DNA from 2 places in the Streptomyces sp. NPDC041122 genome. Region 2 is predicted to be linked to the other one. Evidence: predicted binding sites of a transcription regulator. Region 2 holds the regulator's gene; the other holds the start of a gene.
What was found. Region 2 encodes HspR, which represses chaperone genes until heat shock. Its sites were predicted from a motif close to TTGAGNNNNNNNNNCTCAA; they were not measured.
Positions count from the first base shown of each region.

Region 1: the regulator HspR is predicted to act here: its motif matches at 7,515-7,533, upstream of lon (endopeptidase La).

Region 1 is NZ_JBVIYQ010000005.1:152,447-161,979, reverse strand. Features, by position in the region: gene ACZ6B8_RS19600 (multifunctional oxoglutarate decarboxylase/oxoglutarate dehydrogenase thiamine pyrophosphate-binding subunit/dihydrolipoyllysine-residue succinyltransferase subunit) at 1-1,708, opposite strand, end outside; gene ACZ6B8_RS19595 (HAMP domain-containing sensor histidine kinase) at 1,977-3,062, opposite strand; gene ACZ6B8_RS19590 (response regulator transcription factor) at 3,076-3,816, opposite strand; gene ACZ6B8_RS19585 (spermidine synthase family protein) at 3,882-4,559, opposite strand; gene ACZ6B8_RS19580 (rhomboid-like protein) at 4,753-5,646, shown strand; gene ACZ6B8_RS19575 (methyltransferase) at 5,656-6,693, opposite strand; gene ACZ6B8_RS19570 (DUF6355 family natural product biosynthesis protein) at 6,958-7,335, opposite strand; gene lon (endopeptidase La) at 7,556-9,533, shown strand, end outside.
Region 2 is NZ_JBVIYQ010000003.1:480,934-490,466, forward strand. Features, by position in the region: gene ACZ6B8_RS14480 ((Fe-S)-binding protein) at 1-856, opposite strand, end outside; gene dnaK (molecular chaperone DnaK) at 1,162-3,024, shown strand; gene grpE (nucleotide exchange factor GrpE) at 3,024-3,722, shown strand; gene dnaJ (molecular chaperone DnaJ) at 3,765-4,958, shown strand; gene ACZ6B8_RS14500 (heat shock protein transcriptional repressor HspR) at 4,963-5,415, shown strand; gene ACZ6B8_RS14505 (hypothetical protein) at 5,501-6,007, shown strand; gene ACZ6B8_RS14510 (helix-turn-helix transcriptional regulator) at 6,055-6,960, opposite strand; gene ACZ6B8_RS14515 (helix-turn-helix transcriptional regulator) at 7,073-8,056, opposite strand; gene ACZ6B8_RS14520 (hypothetical protein) at 8,188-8,433, shown strand; gene ACZ6B8_RS14525 (hypothetical protein) at 8,430-8,789, shown strand; gene ACZ6B8_RS14530 (pyridoxamine 5'-phosphate oxidase family protein) at 8,932-9,357, opposite strand.

The sequences.
Region 1 (9,533 bases), on a different contig from region 2:
CGGCGTCGAGCAGCGGGATGACGGACTCGCCGCCCTCCAGGGAGAAGCGCTTCTGGCCGACGTACTTCGTCTGCAGGAAGGTCTCGAAGGCCTCCGCCGAGTTCAGCCGGCGCAGGATGCGCAGCTGCTCCTCGCGCTCGGGCTTGGTGGCGTGCGTCCGCTCGATGCGGTCCTGCAACCAACGGCGCTGCTTCGGGTCCTGGATGTGCATGAACTCGACGCCGGTGGTGCGGCAGTACGAGTCGCGCAGCACGCCGAGGACGTCGCGCAGCTTCATCATCGACTTGCCGGCGAAGCCGCCGACCGCGAACTCCCGCTCCAGGTCCCACAGGGTGAGGCCGTGCTCGGTGATGTCCAGGTCGGGGTGCTTGCGCTGCTTGTACTCCAGCGGGTCCGTGTCGGCCATGACGTGGCCGCGGACGCGGTAGGAGTGGATCAGCTCGAAGACGCGGGCGGCCTTCGTGACGTCGTCGTCGTGCGAGGCGTCGATGTCCTTGAGCCAGCGGACCGGCTCGTAGGGGATGCGCAGCGCCTTGAAGATCTCGTCGTAGAAGTCCTGCTCGCCGAGGAGGAGGTTCGCGACGATCCGCAGGAACTCGCCGGAGGCGGCGCCCTGGATGACCCGGTGGTCGTAGGTCGACGTGAGCGTCATGACCTTCGAGATGCCGAGCTTGTTCAGGGTGTCCTGGGAGGTGCCCTGGAACTCCGCGGGGTAGTCCATCGAGCCGACGCCCATGATGACCGACTGGCCGGGCATCAGACGCGGCACGGAGTGGACGGTGCCGAGGCCGCCGGGGTTGGTCAGGGAGACCGTCACACCGGTGAAGTCGTCCATGCCGAGCTTGCCGTCGCGGGCGCGCCGGACGATGTCCTCGTAGGCCTGCCAGAACTCGAAGAAGTTCAGGGTCTCGGCCTTCTTGATGCCCGCGACGACCAGCTGGCGGTCGCCGTTGGGCTTCACCAGGTCGATGGCGAGGCCGAAGTTGATGTGCTCCGGCTTGACCAGGGTGGGCTTGCCGTCCTTCTCCACGAAGGAGTAGTTCATCGACGGCATGGCCTTGATGGCCTGCACCATGGCGTACCCGATGAGGTGCGTGAAGGAGATCTTCCCGCCGCGGGCGCGCTTGAGGTGGTTGTTGATGACGATGCGGTTGTCGAAGAGCAGCTTCACCGGGACCGCGCGGACCGACGTGGCCGTCGGGACCTCGATCGAGGCGTTCATGTTCTTCGCGACGGCGGCCGAGGGGCCGCGCAGCGTCACGTACTCGGGCCCGGCCGGGGCCTCCGTCGCGGGCTCCGCCTTGGCGGCGGGCTTCGCGGCCGGCTTGGCCTCCGCGGGCTTGGCGGCCTGCTTCGCGGCAGGGGCCGCGGCGGGCGCGGACTTCGCGGGAGCGGCCGGAGCAGCCGCGGCCTGGGCCGCGGGCTTCGCCGGGGCGGCGGGGGCGGCGGGAGCAGTGGTGGACGCGGCCCCCGCGGCCGTGTCACCCGCCGGCTCGGCCGGGGCGGCGGCACCGGAGGTGGCCACCCCCGGCTTGTAGTCGGCGAAGAAGTCCCACCAGGCTCGGTCGACCGAATTCGGGTCCTGGAGGTACTGCTGATAGATCTCGTCTACGAGCCACTCATTGGGACCGAAGGCTGCGGCAGGGTCCTTGCCCTGCCCGTCTTGGTCGGTCGAGATGCTCGAGCTACTGGGGGACTGTGACGACACGGCGGTAACCGCCCTCTTCCGCTTCACAAGGTGATGGACAGCGGAAATAAAGGCTACGCCTCCCAGGGCGTGAGATGCAGACCGGGCCCGGCATCCGTCGCGTAAGTCACACTGGATCGATGGTTTCGGCGCACTGAATGGCGGGAAACAAGCGAGGTTCTGCAACGCCAGATGGCCGCGCGGGTACGCCTGAGGGACGTCTACGCGCGGCAGCGGCTCCCGGGTGCCCGTGACCAGCACCGCGAAACGCTTGTACTCGAACCCTACGTCAACTTCGCGCCTCGGGCAGGCCCGGAAGAGTGACCTGGATCCGGCAGCCACGAGGGGATTCGGCCACCCCGATGTGCCCGCCGTGGAGGTCCACCGCCCACCGCGCGATGGCCAGGCCGAGGCCCGTTCCGCCGTCGTTGCCCGCCCCCTTCCCGGGGGCGCCGGCGTGGCTGCCCCGGTTGAAGCGCTCGAAGACGCGGTGCCACTCCGACTCCGGGATGCCGGGCCCCTCGTCGAGCACTTCCAGGTCGAGCGACTCGGGGCAGGGGCCGCGCCGGGCCCGGACCGTCACACGTCCGTGCGGCGGGCTGTGCTTGACCGCGTTGTCGATGAGGTTCGCCACGACCTGGTGCAGCCGCTCCGCGTCCGCGTGGGCCGTCAGCTCCGGCGGCGAGACGTCGAGGTGCAGATGGACGTCCGTACGGGTGTGACTGCCGGAGCCCGACGCGATGCCCGCGCGCGCGGAGGCCACCATGTTGGCCTCCTTCAGGACGCCCGACAGATAGGGCCACACCTCGAACCTGCGGGCCTTCAGCGGCACCACGCCGTTGTCCAGGCGGGACAGGTCGAGGAGCGTCTCGACGAGCCGTCCCAGGCGCTCGGTCTGCTTCAGGGCGGTGCGCATCGTCTCCGGGTCGGCGGCCGACACGCCGTCGACCACGTTCTCCAGGACCGCGCGCAGCGCCGCGATGGGGGTGCGCAGCTCGTGCGAGACGTTGGCGACGAGCTCCTTGCGCTGGGTGTCCTGCGCCTCCAGGTCGTCGGCCATGGCGTTGATCGTGGAGGCCACGTCGCCCAGCTCGTCGCGCCGGTCGGCGCCGCGCACCCGGCGCGTGTAGTCGCCGTGCGAGACGGCGCGGGCCACCGCGTTCATCTCGTCCAGCGGCGCGGTGAGGCTGTGCGCGACGAACTGGGTGATGAGGAGCGTGGCGATCACCGAGAAGACGGTGATGAAACGCAGCTCGGTCTCGGTCTTCGTGGCCACCAGGAGCAGGCCGGTGGTGATGAACACCGAGACGACCACGAGAGCGCCGAGTTTGGTCTTGATGGAGAACGGCCGCAGTCCTCCGAAGGGCCCGCTCATCACACGACCTGCCTCACGGAGTGGGAGTCTCCAGCGCGTACCCGACGCCGTGCACCGTACGGATCCGCTCGGCCCCGATCTTGCGGCGCAGCGCCTTGATGTGGCTGTCGACGGTCCGGGTGCCGGACGCGTCGGCCCAGTCCCAGACCTCCGCGAGCAGCTGCTCGCGGGAGAGGACCGCGCGCGGGGTGTTCGCCAGGCAGACCAGCAGGTCGAACTCGGTGGGCGTCAGATGGACGTCCTCGCTGCGCACCCGCACACGCCGCTGGGCGTGGTCGATCTCCAGCTCGCCCAGGCGCAGGATGCCGCTGCGGGGCGTGGTCGCGGCCAGCGCGGCCCGCTCGACGCGGCGCAGCAGCACGTGCACGCGGGCGGCCAGTTCCCGCATGGAGAACGGCTTGGTCATGTAGTCGTCCGCGCCGACCCCGAGCCCGACCAGCATGTCCGTCTCGTCGTCACGCGCGGTGAGCATGAGCACCGGAACGGGGCGCTGCGCCTGCACCCGGCGGCACACCTCCAGGCCGTCGAAGCCCGGCAGCATGATGTCGAGGATGAGCAGGTCGGGCTGCCACGCCTGGGCGGTGTCGACCGCCGACGGGCCGTCGCCCGCCGTTTGCACAACGAAACCCTCGGCGCGCAGCCGGGCGGCGATGGCGTCGACGATCGTCGGGTCGTCCTCGACCACCAGCACTCGGCGCTGGGCGCCCGGTGTCGCCGCCGTGGCGCCGTTGTGGGAGGTGTGTGTCTGCTCCATCGCCCGCCCCTGACACTGATCGCTTGTGTTCGGTCAGCAGAGTACGGGGCGCGAAGGGCCCTCGGCTACGCAGCCCTGACGCCGAGATGGACCACGTCCGGGACGCCTCGGGCAACGGGGATCTCTTCCGTCCGTACCCTCTGGAATCCGGCATTCCGTAGAGCGTCGTCGAAAGCGGACGAGGGTTGGGCGGACCAGACGGCGAGCACTCCGCCGGGGTTCAGACGTGCTTTGCACGCCGTCAGACCGGCTGCTGAGTAAAGGGAGTTGTTGCCCTCCGTCACCGTCCAGTCGGGGCCGTTGTCGATGTCCAGACAGAGCGCGTCGTACGTCCGCGCGGCCTCGGAGAGGTATGTGACGAGGTCGGTGTGAAGAATCTGCGAACGTGCGTCGGCGAGGGCGGCGGCGGACAGCTCGGCGAGCGGTCCCTCGCGGTGCCAGTCGATGATGGCCCGCTCGCGTTCCACCACGTCGATGCGGCCCCAGCGGGGATCCGCGGCGGCGTGGGCCAGGGAGAACCCGACCCCCAGGCCGCCGATGAGGACGGCGGGGGAGGGGCGGTCGTCGAGGGCGTCGCGGGCCGCGTCGACGAGCAGTCGCTCGGAGCGGCCGTCGGAGGTGTCCATCAGGAAACAGCCGTTGGCGATGATCTGCAGCAGCTCACCGTGGCGCCGCAGGACGACCTCGCCGTGAGGACCCTCGCGCCGGTCGATGACGACGGGGGCGGTGGTGGGGGTGCGCATGGGCGTCAGGGTATGGGCGGGCCGGCCGCGGCCGTAGCCGATTTCGCGGGCGGCGCGGGCCGCTCCGGAGGGTCGCGCGACGCAGAATGTGATGCGCGGGTTGCCTGTGAGACGTACCTCACGTGGTGCCCGTCATAGACAACGCCGGAAAAGAGGGCAAAGGGTGGGGCAGGACGGAAGGAGCGCCTCACCCGTGAACCAGAGCGTGCAGACCGCCGAGACCGCGACCGATGTGCGGACCGACGTACGGACGGACGCGCGGACGCCCGACTCGGCGGTGCCGGGCGGCCTGAACGGCATACCGCGGCAGTCGGCGTGCCGGCCCCGGGTGGTGCGGGCGCCCGCACCGGAGCCGCGGACCGGCCGCCCGCGCGCGGGGGGCGGTATCGCCGCCGCCGGGAGCCTCGCCGAGGAAAGAGCCGCGGGGAGCCCCGCCGAGGGAAGAGCCGCCGCGAGGATCGCCCGGCTCCGGCCCTGGCGCCTGTTGCCCACCCCCACCGGCACGCCCTTCACCTTCGGGTACGCCCTCGTGCTCGCCGTCACCTCGCTGGTCGCCGAGTTCGCGGACCCGGACCTCGTCTCCTCGCTCCTGCGCGGGTCGAGCACCGACGTGGCGCACCTCGCGCACACCCCCGTCCTCGTCCTGGTCGCCAGCGCCCTGTGGGTCGCGGGCGGCATCACGTCTCCGTACGCGATCGGCTTCCTGCTGGTGCTGACGGCGCTGGAGCGGCGCATCGGCGGGCTGCGCACCGCCGGGGTCTTCCTTCTCGGCCACGTCGTCGCCACGCTCGTGACCGAGGTCCCGGTCGGCCTCTCGGTCCTCGCGGGCCAGCTGCCCGACAGCTCGCTGCACCGCCTCGACTACGGCATCAGCTTCGGTGTCGCCGCCAGCGTCGGCGCGCTCGCGGGGCTCCTGACGCCGTGGCTGCGCTGGGTCGTCCTCGGCGGGTTCGGGTGCATGCTGCTCGACGACCTGATCGCGTTCACCGATCCGATGACGAACTGGGGTCATCTGCTCGCGCTGGTGATCGGCGTCTCCACCTGGCCGCTGCTCCGGCGCAGGCGGCCCCAGAGCGACTCCTGGTGAGCCGTCGCCTCAGGACGCCGCTTCCGCCTCCACGATCGACGGATACGTCTCGGTGGGCAGGATCCGCGTCAGGCGCAGCCCCGCCCTCGTGAGCAGCGCCGAGAACTCGTCCTCCGTCCGCTCCTGGCCGTCCACGACCGCCGCCATCGCCACATCCAGGGTCTTGCCCAGGTGCGGCGTGTTGCCGGACGGCAGGACGCAGTCGACGATCAGGAGACGGGCGTCCGGGGCCATCACCGCGCGGCAGTTGCGCAGGATCCGCAGGCACGCGTCGTCCGGCCAGTCGTGCAGGACGTGCTTGAGCACGTAGAAGTCGCCGCCCTCGGGCACCTCGGCGAAGAAGTCGCCGGGCTCGGCCCGCCAGCGTCCCCGTACCGCCTCGTCGTCGGCCAGTACATGCGTGTGCGTCACGGGCTCCTGGTCGAAGAGGACGCCCGTCAGACCGGGACGCCCGCGCAGCACCGCGCGCAGCAGGCCGCCGCGGCCACCCCCGACGTCCACCACGGTGCCCTTCTCCGGGAAGGGGTACGTGTCGGCGATCACCGCGTCGACCGGACCCGAGAGCGAGGCCATGCCGCTGTCGAACAGCTCCCGCAGCGCGGGGTCCTCGGCCAGATAGCTGAAGAGCGGCTTGCCGAAGAGGCGCTCGAAGGACGCGCCGGCCCGGCGCACCGTCTCCTCCAGGCCCGCCGAGGTCCGCTGGAAGGCGGGGTCGGTCATCAGGAGGACCGCGGCGTGCATCGAGTCCGGCACGTCCGTGCGCAGCGCATCCGAGAGCGGTGTGAGGTGGAAGGCGCCCGTTCCGTCCTCGCGGAAGAAGCCGCGCGTGGCGAGGTAGCGCAGGACGCGGCGGAGGTGGCCGGGGTCGGTCTCGGTCAGTTCGGCCAGCTGCCCCGCGGTGCGCGGACCCGCGGCCAGGTGGTCGGCGATCCGGCAGCGGACCGCCGTGCGCAGCGCGGCGGAAAAGAGGTGCCCCAGTGCGTGCTCCACGATCTGGCCGGCGATGTCCCGCACGCCGTCGTCGCCGGTCCCGGGTGTGTCCACCATGGATGCCCTCCTGATGAGTAGGAGGGTCCACGGTCCCAACGGAACGGCCGCAGGGGAACGCCGCCCGGCGGCCACCCCCGGGGACCGGCCTGATCGCGTACGGCATGTCCGGGAACGGCCCATGGGGGAGTGATCAGCGGAAAGCCGTGTCGGCCCCGATCTCCTCCACCGCGTCCAGCTCTTCGATACGTGACCGGAAATGGGCCCTGATCCGGCCGGAGGCCTCGGCCCATCCCCGATCGTGGCCGTGCGGGATCGGGACCGTCAGGGCCCGGTGTCCCCCGGGTGGGAGCAGAGGCCGCCCCGGTAGTTGCTGTCGTACCAGGCGCCGGTGGCGTCGGCGTCCAGGTTGGTCCGGCCGGGGCCGACGCAGCGGTGGTAGTTGGATCGGGGCCACCGCTTGACCTGGATCCACACGTTCGTGTTGGTGGCGCAGTGCTCGTAGTAGGCGCGTTCACCGCCCCTGCTCGCGTTCCAGCCGCAGTTCGCGAGGGCGGTCGCCGCGCCGGCTTCGGAGAGGGTCCGGGTGACCGGGGCCGGGGCCGCGGGCGTGTGCGCACCGGCGGAGGTCGGCATCAAGGCCAGGCCGCCGATGGTCAGCGCGGTCGCGACGGCGGCTGTCGTTGTCCTGAAGAAGGTCATATCGCCATGAATAGCGGATACCGCGCGGCCCGGAGCGAGGATGACGGACAAAGTCCCTCAATCAGGGGATCTCCGTCATTCGGGCTGAAAAACCGGACTTGGTCATGCCGGCTTGGGGCGGTTCCCGGGTGATCGCTCACGGCGAACACGGCGGGGGAACATCCTGGGGCTCACAAGCATTGAGTCGGTATAGCTCAACTTGAATGCCGAAGGGGAGATCATGGCTGCTGAGTCCACCACATACACGTCGCTCACCCTGCCGGTGCTGCCGCTCGACGACGAGGTCGTCCTGCCCGGCATGGTGGTGCCCTTCGATCTGTCCGACGCGGACGTGCGGGCCGCGGTCGAGGCCGCCCAGGCCGCCGCGCGGTCCGGTGGCGACAGCAAGCCGAAGGTGCTGCTTGTTCCGCGCATCGACGGGACGTACGCCGCGACCGGCGTCCTCGGCACCGTCGAGCAGGTCGGCCGGCTCTCCGACGGCGACCCCGGCGCGCTCATCCGCGGCCGCGGCCGGGTGCGGATCGGGGCCGGCACCACCGGTCCCGGCGCCGCGCTCTGGGTCGAGGGGCAGCGGATCGACGACGTCGTGCCCGAGCCGCTGCCGGGCGCCGTCACCGAGCTCGTCAAGGAGTACAAGGCGCTCGCCACCAGCTGGCTGAAGAAGCGCGGCGCCTGGCAGGTCGTCGACCGCGTCACGCAGATCGACGACGTCGCGGCGCTCGCCGACAACTCCGGATACTCGCCGTTCCTCACCACCCAGCAGAAGATCGAGCTCCTGGAGACCGAGGACGCGGTCGCCCGCCTCAAGCTCGCCACCGAGCAGCTGCGCGAGCACCTCGCCGAGCAGGACGTCGCCGAGTCCATCGCCAAGGACGTCCAGGAGGGCGTCGACAAGCAGCAGCGCGAGTTCCTGCTGCGCCGCCAGCTCGACGCCGTCCGCAAGGAGCTGCGCGAGATCAACGGCGACAGCAAGGACACGGCCGAGGAGTCCGACGACTACCGCGCCCGCGTCGAGGCCGCCGACCTGCCGGAGAAGGTCCGCGAGGCCGCCCTGAAGGAGGTCGACAAGCTGGAGCGGTCCAGCGACCAGTCGCCCGAGGGCTCCTGGATCAGGACCTGGCTGGACACCGTCCTCGAACTGCCGTGGAACGAACACACCGAGGACGCGTACGACATCAAGGGCGCCCAGGAGATCCTCGACGCCGAGCACTCCGGCCTGCAGGACGTCAAGGAGCGCATCACCGAGTACCTCGCGGTGCGCAAGCGCCGCAGCGACCGCGGCCTCGGGGTCGTCGGCGGGCGCCGCGGCGGCGCGGTGCTCGCCCTCGTCGGCCCGCCCGGCGTCGGCAAGACCTCGCTCGGCGAGTCCGTCGCGCACGCCATGGGCCGCAAGTTCGTGCGCGTCGCGCTCGGCGGCGTCCGCGACGAGGCGGAGATCCGCGGCCACCGTCGTACGTACGTGGGGGCACTGCCCGGACGGATCGTACGGGCCATCAAGGAGGCCGGGTCGATGAACCCGGTGGTGCTCCTCGACGAGATCGACAAGGTCGGCTCGGACTTCCGGGGCGACCCGGCCGCCGCCCTCCTCGAAGTCCTCGACCCGGCCCAGAACCACACCTTCCGGGACCACTACCTGGAGGTCGAACTGGATCTGAGCGACGTCGTGTTCCTCGCGACGGCGAACGTCCTGGAGGCCATCCCGGAGGCGCTGCTCGACCGCATGGAGCTGGTCAGGCTCGACGGCTACACCGAGGACGAGAAGGTCACCATCGGCCGCGACCACCTGCTCCCGCGCCAGCTGGAGCGGGCCGGTCTGGAGCAGGACGAGGTGACGCTCGACGAGAGCGCGCTGCGCAAGCTCGCCGGCGAGTACACCCGCGAGGCGGGCGTGCGCAACCTGGAGCGCTCCATCGCGCGGCTGCTCCGCAAGGTCGCGGCGCAGCACGAACTGGGCGACAGGGAACTGCCGTTCACCGTCACCGACGCCGACCTGCGCGAGCTCATCGGACGCCCGCACCACGTGCCGGAGTCGGCGCAGGACCCGGCCGAGCGGCGCACGGCGGTGCCGGGCGTGGCCACCGGGCTCGCGGTCACCGGCGCGGGCGGCGACGTCCTGTTCGTGGAGGCCTCGCTCGCCGACCCCGAGACCGGCGCCTCCGGGCTCACACTCACCGGCCAGCTCGGTGACGTGATGAAGG
Region 2 (9,533 bases):
AGACGCCGAAGACCGCGTCCTCGGCCGGGTCCTCCCAGTCGATCGGCTTGCCGCCGGACGTCATCGGCTGCAGCTCGCCGAGCGTCGTGCCGCCGTCCGCCTCGCGCTTGAACCAGATGTTCGGGAAGGCCAGGAAGCGGTGCCAGGCCACACCCATGTTGGTGTTGAGGCCGACCACGATCATCCAGATGAAGGAGGTCGCGATCTTCAGGCCGGCGAAGAAGTACGTGAGGTTCTGCAGGGTGGAGAGGTCCATCCCGGAGAACCAGGAGACGAACGGGTACGAGAGGAAGAACGAGGCCTCGTAGCCGTCGACGTGGTGCTGGGCGCCCTCCAGGGCGTGCAGCGTGACGATGCAGACGCCGACGACGAGGATGACGGCCTCGACGAAGTACGCCTGGCCGGTCTTGGACCCCGCGAAGCGGGACCTGCGGCCCGCCTTGTCGGGCCGGTTCAGCTGCCGGACGGCGATCAGCGTGAGGATGCCGAGGACCGTCATCGTGCCGATGAACTCGACGAAGACGTTGTACGGCGTCCAGTCGCCGATGACCGGCAGGATCCAGTCGGCCCGGAAGAGCTGGCCGACGGCGTTGACGATGGTCAGGAGCAGGGTGAAGAAGCCCACGGCCACGAACCAGTGCGCGAGGCCGATCACGCCCCACTTGTTCATGCGTGTGTGGCCGAGGAACTCCTTGGCCACGGTGAGGGTGCGGCGGCCGGGTGCGTCGGTCCGCAGCCCGGCGGGCACCGGCTGACCGAGCCGTACGAACCGGTAGATCTGCACGATGGCACGGCAGAACAGCGCGACACCGACCGCGATGAGGACCAGCGACACGATGATCGCGGCGAGTTGCATGGGGGGCTCCACGGGCCTGTGGGACGAACGACGACGACGGAGCGGAAACCGCCCGCTCACTCCGCCGCACTGTAGCCAGCGACAGCGGATCCGCGCCGGGAGCGCCCCGTAAGGGGCGCGGGGAACGGCGCGACCGGCCCCGACCGGCCCGCAGCCGAGACCCCGCCCCACAAGGCCGGAAGCCCCTACCTGCGCGTAAGGGCGGGATAAGAGTTGAGCCCCCTCGACTCACTTCTGTTGACGCAAGCGCAGCGCTCATGCATCCTTGAGTCAGTTCCACTCAAGAAGTCACTGGAGGCATCGAAATGGCACGTGCGGTCGGCATCGACCTGGGCACGACTAACTCCGTCGTCAGCGTTCTCGAAGGCGGCGAGCCCACCGTCATCACCAACGCCGAGGGTGCCAGGACCACGCCGTCCGTCGTCGCCTTCGCGAAGAACGGTGAAGTGCTGGTCGGCGAGGTCGCCAAGCGCCAGGCGGTCACCAACGTCGACAGGACCATCCGGTCGGTCAAGCGCCACATGGGCACCGACTGGAAGGTGGACATCGACGACAAGGGGTTCAACCCCCAGCAGATCTCCGCGTTCATCCTGCAGAAGCTGAAGCGCGACGCCGAGTCGTACCTGGGCGAGAAGGTGGCCGACGCGGTCATCACCGTCCCGGCGTACTTCAACGACTCCGAGCGCCAGGCCACCAAGGAGGCCGGTGAGATCGCGGGTCTGAACGTCCTGCGCATCGTCAACGAGCCCACCGCCGCCGCGCTGGCCTACGGCCTCGACAAGGACGACCAGACCATCCTGGTCTTCGACCTCGGTGGCGGCACCTTCGACGTCTCGCTGCTCGAGATCGGCGACGGCGTCGTCGAGGTGAAGGCCACGAACGGCGACAACCACCTCGGTGGTGACGACTGGGACCAGCGCGTCGTCGACTACCTGGTCAAGCAGTTCAACAACGGCCACGGCGTGGACCTCTCCAAGGACAAGATGGCGCTCCAGCGCCTGCGCGAGGCGGCCGAGAAGGCCAAGATCGAGCTGTCCTCCTCCACGGAGACCACGATCAACCTGCCCTACATCACGGCCTCCGCCGAGGGCCCGCTGCACCTGGACGAGAAGCTCACGCGCGCCCAGTTCCAGCAGCTCACGTCCGACCTCCTGGAGCGCTGCAAGACGCCGTTCCACAACGTCATCAAGGACGCGGGCATCCAGCTCTCCGAGATCGACCACGTCGTTCTCGTCGGTGGCTCCACCCGCATGCCCGCCGTCGCCGAGCTCGTCAAGGAGCTCACCGGCGGCAAGGACGCCAACAAGGGTGTGAACCCGGACGAGGTCGTCGCCATCGGCGCCTCGCTCCAGGCCGGTGTCCTCAAGGGCGAGGTCAAGGACGTCCTGCTCCTCGACGTCACCCCGCTGTCCCTCGGCATCGAGACCAAGGGCGGCATCATGACCAAGCTCATCGAGCGGAACACCACGATTCCGACGAAGCGCTCCGAGATCTTCACGACGGCCGAGGACAACCAGCCGTCCGTGCAGATCCAGGTCTACCAGGGCGAGCGCGAGATCGCGGCGTACAACAAGAAGCTCGGGATGTTCGAGCTGACCGGTCTGCCCCCGGCGCCCCGCGGCGTCCCGCAGATCGAGGTCTCCTTCGACATCGACGCCAACGGCATCATGCACGTGACCGCGAAGGACCTGGGCACGGGCAAGGAGCAGAAGATGACCGTCACCGGCGGCTCCTCGCTGCCGAAGGACGAGGTCGACCGGATGCGCCAGGAGGCCGAGAAGTACGCGGACGAGGACCACGCCCGCCGCGAGGCCGCCGAGTCCCGCAACCAGGGCGAGCAGCTCGTCTACCAGACCGAGAAGTTCCTCAAGGACAACGAGGACAAGGTCCCCGGTGACGTGAAGACCGAGGTCGAGACCGCCGTCGGCGAGCTGAAGGAGAAGCTCAAGGGCGACGACACGGCCGAGATCCGCACCGCCACCGAGAAGGTCGCCGCCGTCTCGCAGAAGCTGGGCCAGGCCATGTACGCCGACGCCCAGGCCGCCGGCGCGGGCGCCGAGGGCGCCGCCCCGGGTCCGGACGCCGACGCCAAGGCCGACGACGACGTCGTCGACGCCGAGATCGTCGACGACGAGAAGCCCGGTGACGCGAAGGGCGGCGCTGCCTGATGACCGAGGAGACCCCGGGTTTCGGCGAGAACGCCGAGAAGCCCGACGTCCCCTCCGGCGCCACCCCTGATGACGCGACGCCGAAGGCCGCCGAGCCCTCCACCGAGGAGGGCGCGGCGGCCCCGGCCGGGGACGCAGAGAGCAAGACGTCCGCACAGGACGTGGGCCTGACCGCCCAGCTGGACCAGGTGCGCACCGCGCTCGGCGAGCGCACCGCGGACCTCCAGCGGCTGCAGGCCGAGTACCAGAACTACCGCCGTCGGGTGGAGCGGGACAAGGTGACGGTGAAGGAGATCGCCGCGGCGAACCTCCTCTCCGAGCTCCTCCCCACCCTCGACGACATCGGCCGCGCCCGTGAGCACGGCGAGCTGGTGGGCGGCTTCAAGTCGGTGGCGGAGTCCCTGGAGACCGTCGTCGCCAAGATGGGGCTGCAGCAGTTCGGCAAGGAGGGCGAGCCCTTCGACCCGACGATCCACGAGGCCCTGATGCACAGCTACGCACCGGACGTCACCGAGACGACGTGCGTCGCGATCCTGCAGCCGGGGTATCGCATCGGCGAGCGCACCATCCGCCCCGCGCGGGTGGCCGTCGCCGAGCCGCAGCCCGGCGCGCAGACGGTCAAGGGCGAGACGGCCGAGGCCGACGCCGAGTCGGCCGAGCCGACGGAGAAGGACAGCGGTGGCCCGGACGAGGGCTGACGTTGTACTGACGAGGGACAACCGGAAGGGGGTGCGTCGAGGATGAGCACCAAGGACTTCATCGAGAAGGACTACTACAAGGTCCTCGGCGTCCCCAAGGACGCCACCGAGGCCGAGATCAAGAAGGCGTACCGGAAGCTCGCCCGCGAGAACCACCCGGACGCCAACAAGGGCAACACCAAGGCGGAGGAGCGCTTCAAGGAGATCTCCGAGGCGAACGACATCCTCGGCGACCCCAAGAAGCGCAAGGAGTACGACGAAGCGCGTGCTCTCTTCGGCAACGGCGGATTCCGGCAGGGCCCCGGAGGCGGCGGCGGCTCGTTCAACTTCGACCTGGGCGACCTCTTCGGAGGCGGCGCCCCGGGTGGCGGTGGAGCGGCCGGCGGCGGCTTCGGGGGCGGCCTCGGTGACGTCTTCGGGGGCCTGTTCAACCGTGGCGGCGGCGCCGCCGGTGCCGGCGCGCGGACGCAGCCGAGGCGCGGCCAGGACATCGAGTCCGAAGTCACGCTGAGCTTCACGGAGGCGGTGGACGGCGCGACGGTGCCGTTGCGGATGTCCTCCCAGGCGGCCTGCAAGGCGTGCTCCGGCACCGGCGACAAGAACGGCACGCCGCGCGTGTGCCCGACCTGCGTCGGCACCGGCCAGGTCTCGCGGGGCGGCGGCGGAGGGTTCTCCCTCACCGACCCGTGCATGGACTGCAAGGGCCGTGGGCTGATCGCCCAGGACCCCTGCGACACCTGTGGCGGCAGCGGCCGCGCCAAGTCCTCGCGGACGATGCAGGTGCGCATCCCGGCCGGAGTCTCGGACGGGCAGCGCATCCGGCTGCGCGGCAAGGGAGCGCCCGGCGAGCGCGGCGGCCCGGCCGGCGACCTGTACGTGGTGGTGCACGTCGACAGCCACCCGGTCTTCGGCCGCAAGGGCGACAACCTCACGGTCACGGTGCCGGTGACGTATCCCGAGGCGGCGCTGGGCGGCGAGGTGAAGGTGCCCACCCTGGGCGGCCCGCCGGTCACCCTGAAGCTCCCCGCGGGCACCCCCAACGGCCGTACGATGCGGGCCCGCGGCAAGGGCGCGGTCCGCAAGGACGGCAGCAGGGGAGATCTGCTCGTGACGGTGGAGGTCTTCGTTCCGACGTCGTTGAGCGACGAGGCGAAGGAAGCACTGGAGTCCTACCGCAAGGCGACTGCGGGTGACGACCCGCGGGCAGAACTGTTCCAGGCCGCGAAGGGAGCGTGACCCCATGGACAGGGTCGGCCGTCGCAATCCGTACCAACTCACCGACGAGACACCGGTGTACGTCATCTCGGTGGCCGCCCAGCTGAGCGGTCTGCACCCGCAGACCCTGCGGCAGTACGACCGCCTCGGTCTGGTCTCGCCGGACCGGACCGCGGGGCGCGGCCGACGCTACTCCGCCCGCGACATCGAACTGCTGCGCACGGTGCAGCAGTTGTCGCAGGAAGAGGGCATCAACCTCGCCGGCATCAAGCGGATCATCGAGCTGGAGAACCAGGTCACGGCGCTCCAGTCGCGGATCGCGGAGCTCTCCGCGGCCGTGGAGGGAGCCGCCGCCGCCATGCAGCAGCGTGAGGCGGCGGTGCACGCCTCGTACCGCCGCGACCTCGTCCCCTACCAGGACGTGCAGCAGGCGAGCGCGCTGGTGGTGTGGCGTCCCAAGCGGGCGACCGAGCAGTAGGTTTCGTAGTCTTGTGCGGGGCCGGGAGGTGGCAACCTCCCGGCCCCGCATCGTTGTATCCGGGTTACGGGGAGTGGGGCTGACCATGGCCATGGTGGGGCTGTTCTGGATCGCCGAGGGCGACGTGTACGTGGGCGCGAAGCCGGCCGGGCTCGCCCCCGGCGTGCGCCTCACCCCGGAGGGCGTCCTGGCCCTGGGCGACCGCCAGTCGGGGATGTGGCCGTGGGAGGACGTGCACGCGCTGGCCGTCGAAGACGTACCGGTGAAGTCCCTGGGCCGGCACGTGGGCGCGGCGTTCGACATGGCGCTCACGCTCGGCCTCGGCGGCGGCGACGAGGCGCCGATGATGACCGTACGGCTCACGGACGCGGCGGACACGACGACGGACCTGACGGCGTACACGGCCCCGGCAGTCGGCTACTCCCGCACGGAGTACGACCTCTCCCGCGACCTCCTGGCCCGCCTCACGGAGGGCGCGGGCACGCTCCTGACCACGCTGACGGCGATGGCGGACTGGGGCCGCCGCCACGAGGGCGGGACGCCGCGGGCGGCGGAGCGGGAGGGGTTGCTGCGGGAGTGGACGCGGGCTTAGGCGGGGAGCGCCCCGGTCGGCTACGGGGGAGGAGTGGTCGGCCGCCGTCACCCGACCCGGTCGAGGATCCCGGACCGACCGATCAGGTACCCGAGTTGGGCGCGGCTGTTGCTGCCGAGGGTGGCGGCGAGTTTGGCGATGTGGACGCGGGCGGTGCGGACGTTCATGCCGAGCCGGTCGGCGATCTCGGCGTCGGTCAGCCCTTCGACGAGGAGGCCGGCGATGGCGTGCTGACGGGTCGTGACGCCGTTCTCGGAGGGTTCGGGCGCGGCCTGCGGCCACATGGGGGTGGCCAGCCGCCAGAGCCGCCAGAAGGTGGTCGCGAAGTACTCGACGAGGGCGGGGTGGCGCAGCTCCAGGGCGATGCTGCGGTCCTTGCTCGCCGGGATGAACGCGACGGTCCGGTCGAAGACGAAGAGCCGGTCGGTGACCTCGTCGAGGGTGCGGGCCTCGGTGTCGCCGTCGAGCTGCTCGAAGTAGGCGAGCACGGGCAGAGAATGGCGCGTTGTGTGCTGGTAGAGGGTGCGCATCCGGCACCCGCGGGTCAGGATCGCCTGGTCCCGGGGAAAGACTTCGGCCAGCGTCTCGGCCGGCCGCGTGCCACCGGGCTGGACGGCGAGGAACTCCTCGGTGACCTCGTTCATGGCGCGGTCGATGGCCGAGTTGATGCGGTCGAGGCCGTCGAGGACGGTGATGGCGCCGGGGCCGGGCGGAATGTCGCGTACGGCGGGGCCGACCGCGGTGGCGGGCCGCAACCAGGTCCGGCCGGCCTCGTGCCCGTCCACGGCCTCGAGCAGCCCCGACTCCATCAGGCAGGGCACCGCAGCGGCCTCGCCGCACGGAATCCGCCCCACGCGCAGGGCGTGCCGGTAGACGTTCAGCCCTTCCGCACAGATCTCACCGACGGCGTGCGCCACGTGCTTCGTGCCGTGCCTCGCGTGCTTCGTACCCATGCCGGCCCCCTCCTGCCTGGTTGAAGCGTCGCGATTCTATGCAGGCGCGGGCGGGGCGGGCGGGACGCGATAGTTGAAGTGTCTGCTTCTGGACGAGTATTGCCGTTGACCTTCAGCTTCCCTGGTCGAGCATTCCCGACTGCGCTATCAGGTAGCCCAGTTGCGCCCGGCTGCCGCTGCCCAGGGCCGCGGCGATCTTCGCGATGTGGGCGCGGCACGTGCGGACGTTCATGCCGAGGCGGCGGGCGATGGCCTCGTCGACGTGGCCCTCGATGAGGAGTTTGGCGATGGAGCGCTGGACTCCCGTGATGCCGTCGGTGGAGGGTGCGTAGGGCGCCTCGTCGAGCAGCGGCGCGGCCCGCTGCCAGAGCTGCTCGAAGACGTTGGCCAGGTACTGGACGAGCCCGGGATGGCGGAGCTCCAGGGCCGTCTGGCGATCCTCGCGGGCCGGGATGAAGGCGACGGTCCTGTCGAAGATCATCAGGCGTTCGATGAGTTCCTCGAGGGTGCGTACCTCCACCTTGCCTTGCCGCATGTGCTCGGCGTAGGCGATGGTGGTCTGACTGTGGCGTGCCGTGTGCTGGTAGAGCGTACGCATCCTGATGCCTCGGTCGAGGATGCTCTGGCTCTGCTTCACCGCTTCCGTGACGATCGCCTCGCTGCGGCCGCCGCCGGGTTGGACGGTGATGGCCTCCGACTGGCATTCGGCTATGGCGACTTGTATGGCCGCGTTGATGCGGCTTGCGCCTTCCAGAACGGTGATCGAGTGGGCGGTCGGCCGGTCCTGGGCGGTAATGGCCATGAATGGCTCGAAAGCGTCGGCGAGGTCGTTGGCGAGCGTCCTCCGCTGCTGAATCTCACGCTCGATGGGGCGGAGCCGTTGGGCGAGGGCCGAAGTGGGCGGAACAGGGCGCAGCCACTCCGCATCGTCCGGATCGGGGACCAGAAGCGCGAAATCCATGAGGCAAGGAGCGGCTTCCGCTTCGGTGCGCCGGATACGTCCGGTACGTAGAGCGCCGGCGTAGAGCCGCTTGCCTTCATCGCATAGTTCGGCCATGGCGTGTGAATGCGCCCTAATTGGGCTGTTTGTTGGCATAGCTCCACCCCCCAGGGTCCTGAACGTGCAGGAACATGATGCATCGGTCCTGTGGTGTTCGCATGGCTGAATGAGCCATCGTCATGGAAGGCCGGGGGAGAGTCGCGATGGAAGTGAGGACGAAGCCCGCTATGCGCCAGGGAAAGCTTCGCTCGGTACTTGTCTGTGCCTTCTCCGTTGGGTTGGCTGTCAGCGCCTTCAGTGTGGTGGGCGCGCTCCCGGATGCCGATGCCACTGAACGCACCGTGTCGGGGGTGGCCGTGGCCCCGCCCGACGTGATCTGGGGGAGCGGTCCGCACAATGACGTGATCTGGAACTCCGTGTCCAAGGAAGACGTCATCTGGGGCTCCACCCCGAAGGGGGGCGGCAACGCATGAGCACCCCTCCCGACGACCGCACCTTCCGCCGAGAAATGGCCACCGCCTACCGTTCCGGATGGCACTTCATCGATCTGGTGACCGCGATCCCCCACCGCGGCGACTCGTTGATGGTGACCCTGCTCGGCGAGCCGATCGTCGTCACGCGTGACGACGAGGAAGAGATAAGGGCCTACCGGTGCCTGCGCCGGCCCCGCGGGGCGCCGCAGCCCGTGCGGTGCGCCATCCGGTACGGGATGGTCTTCGTCAATCTCGACCGGCGTGACCACCAGGTGGTCGGCGGTGGTCAGGACCGGCAGGGCCGGGACGCCGCGAGTGCCCAGGACAACATCACAGCCACCCCCCGCAGTGCCTGACGCGATTCCCCCGTCGTTGTAAATCGCGCAGGCGCTTCCCCCAGCAGCGGCGCCACCGTGGACCTGAACACGGTGGCGCCGCTGTGGTGTGTGCGGCTCCCCCCGCCGGGAAGGGGCCCCGCCTCTCACGGCGCCCCGCGCCTCACGCCTTCCCCATCGCCCGCGTCACCGTGATCTCCATCAGCACCCGCTCCGGGTTCGGCGACGGCCTGCGGCCGTAGCGCTCCTCGTAGCGCTCCTCCGCCTCCGCGATCGCCGCCGGCTCCGTCACGATCCTCGCCCGGCCCTCCAGCGTCGCCCAGCGCCGGCCCTCGAACTGGCACACCGCCACCCGCGCCCCGGCGCCGTCCGTGTCCGTCGCCGCGAGGACGTGCGCGATCTTCCGGCTCGTCCTGCGCGCGATGACCCGGGCGACGCCCGCCCCGGGGTCGTACGTCACGCCCACCGGCACCACGTGCGGCGTGCCGTCGGGGCGCAGGGTCGTCAGGGTGCACACGCGCCGTTCCCGCCAGAAGCTGAGGTAGGGCTCGGGCGGGTTCCGGGGGTCGATGTACGCAGGCGCAGTCATGGCCCGGAACATAGCCGCCCGGGCTTCCCGCATTCGCCTTGAGTGGAATAGACTCAACTTTGTGTACGTTGACCAAGTCAGTGTTACGGACGCGGGTCCGTGGAACCCGTAGCCGTACGACAGTGAGAGTGAACCCGCGACCGTACGACACACGACATGGTCGGACCCCGTAAGGA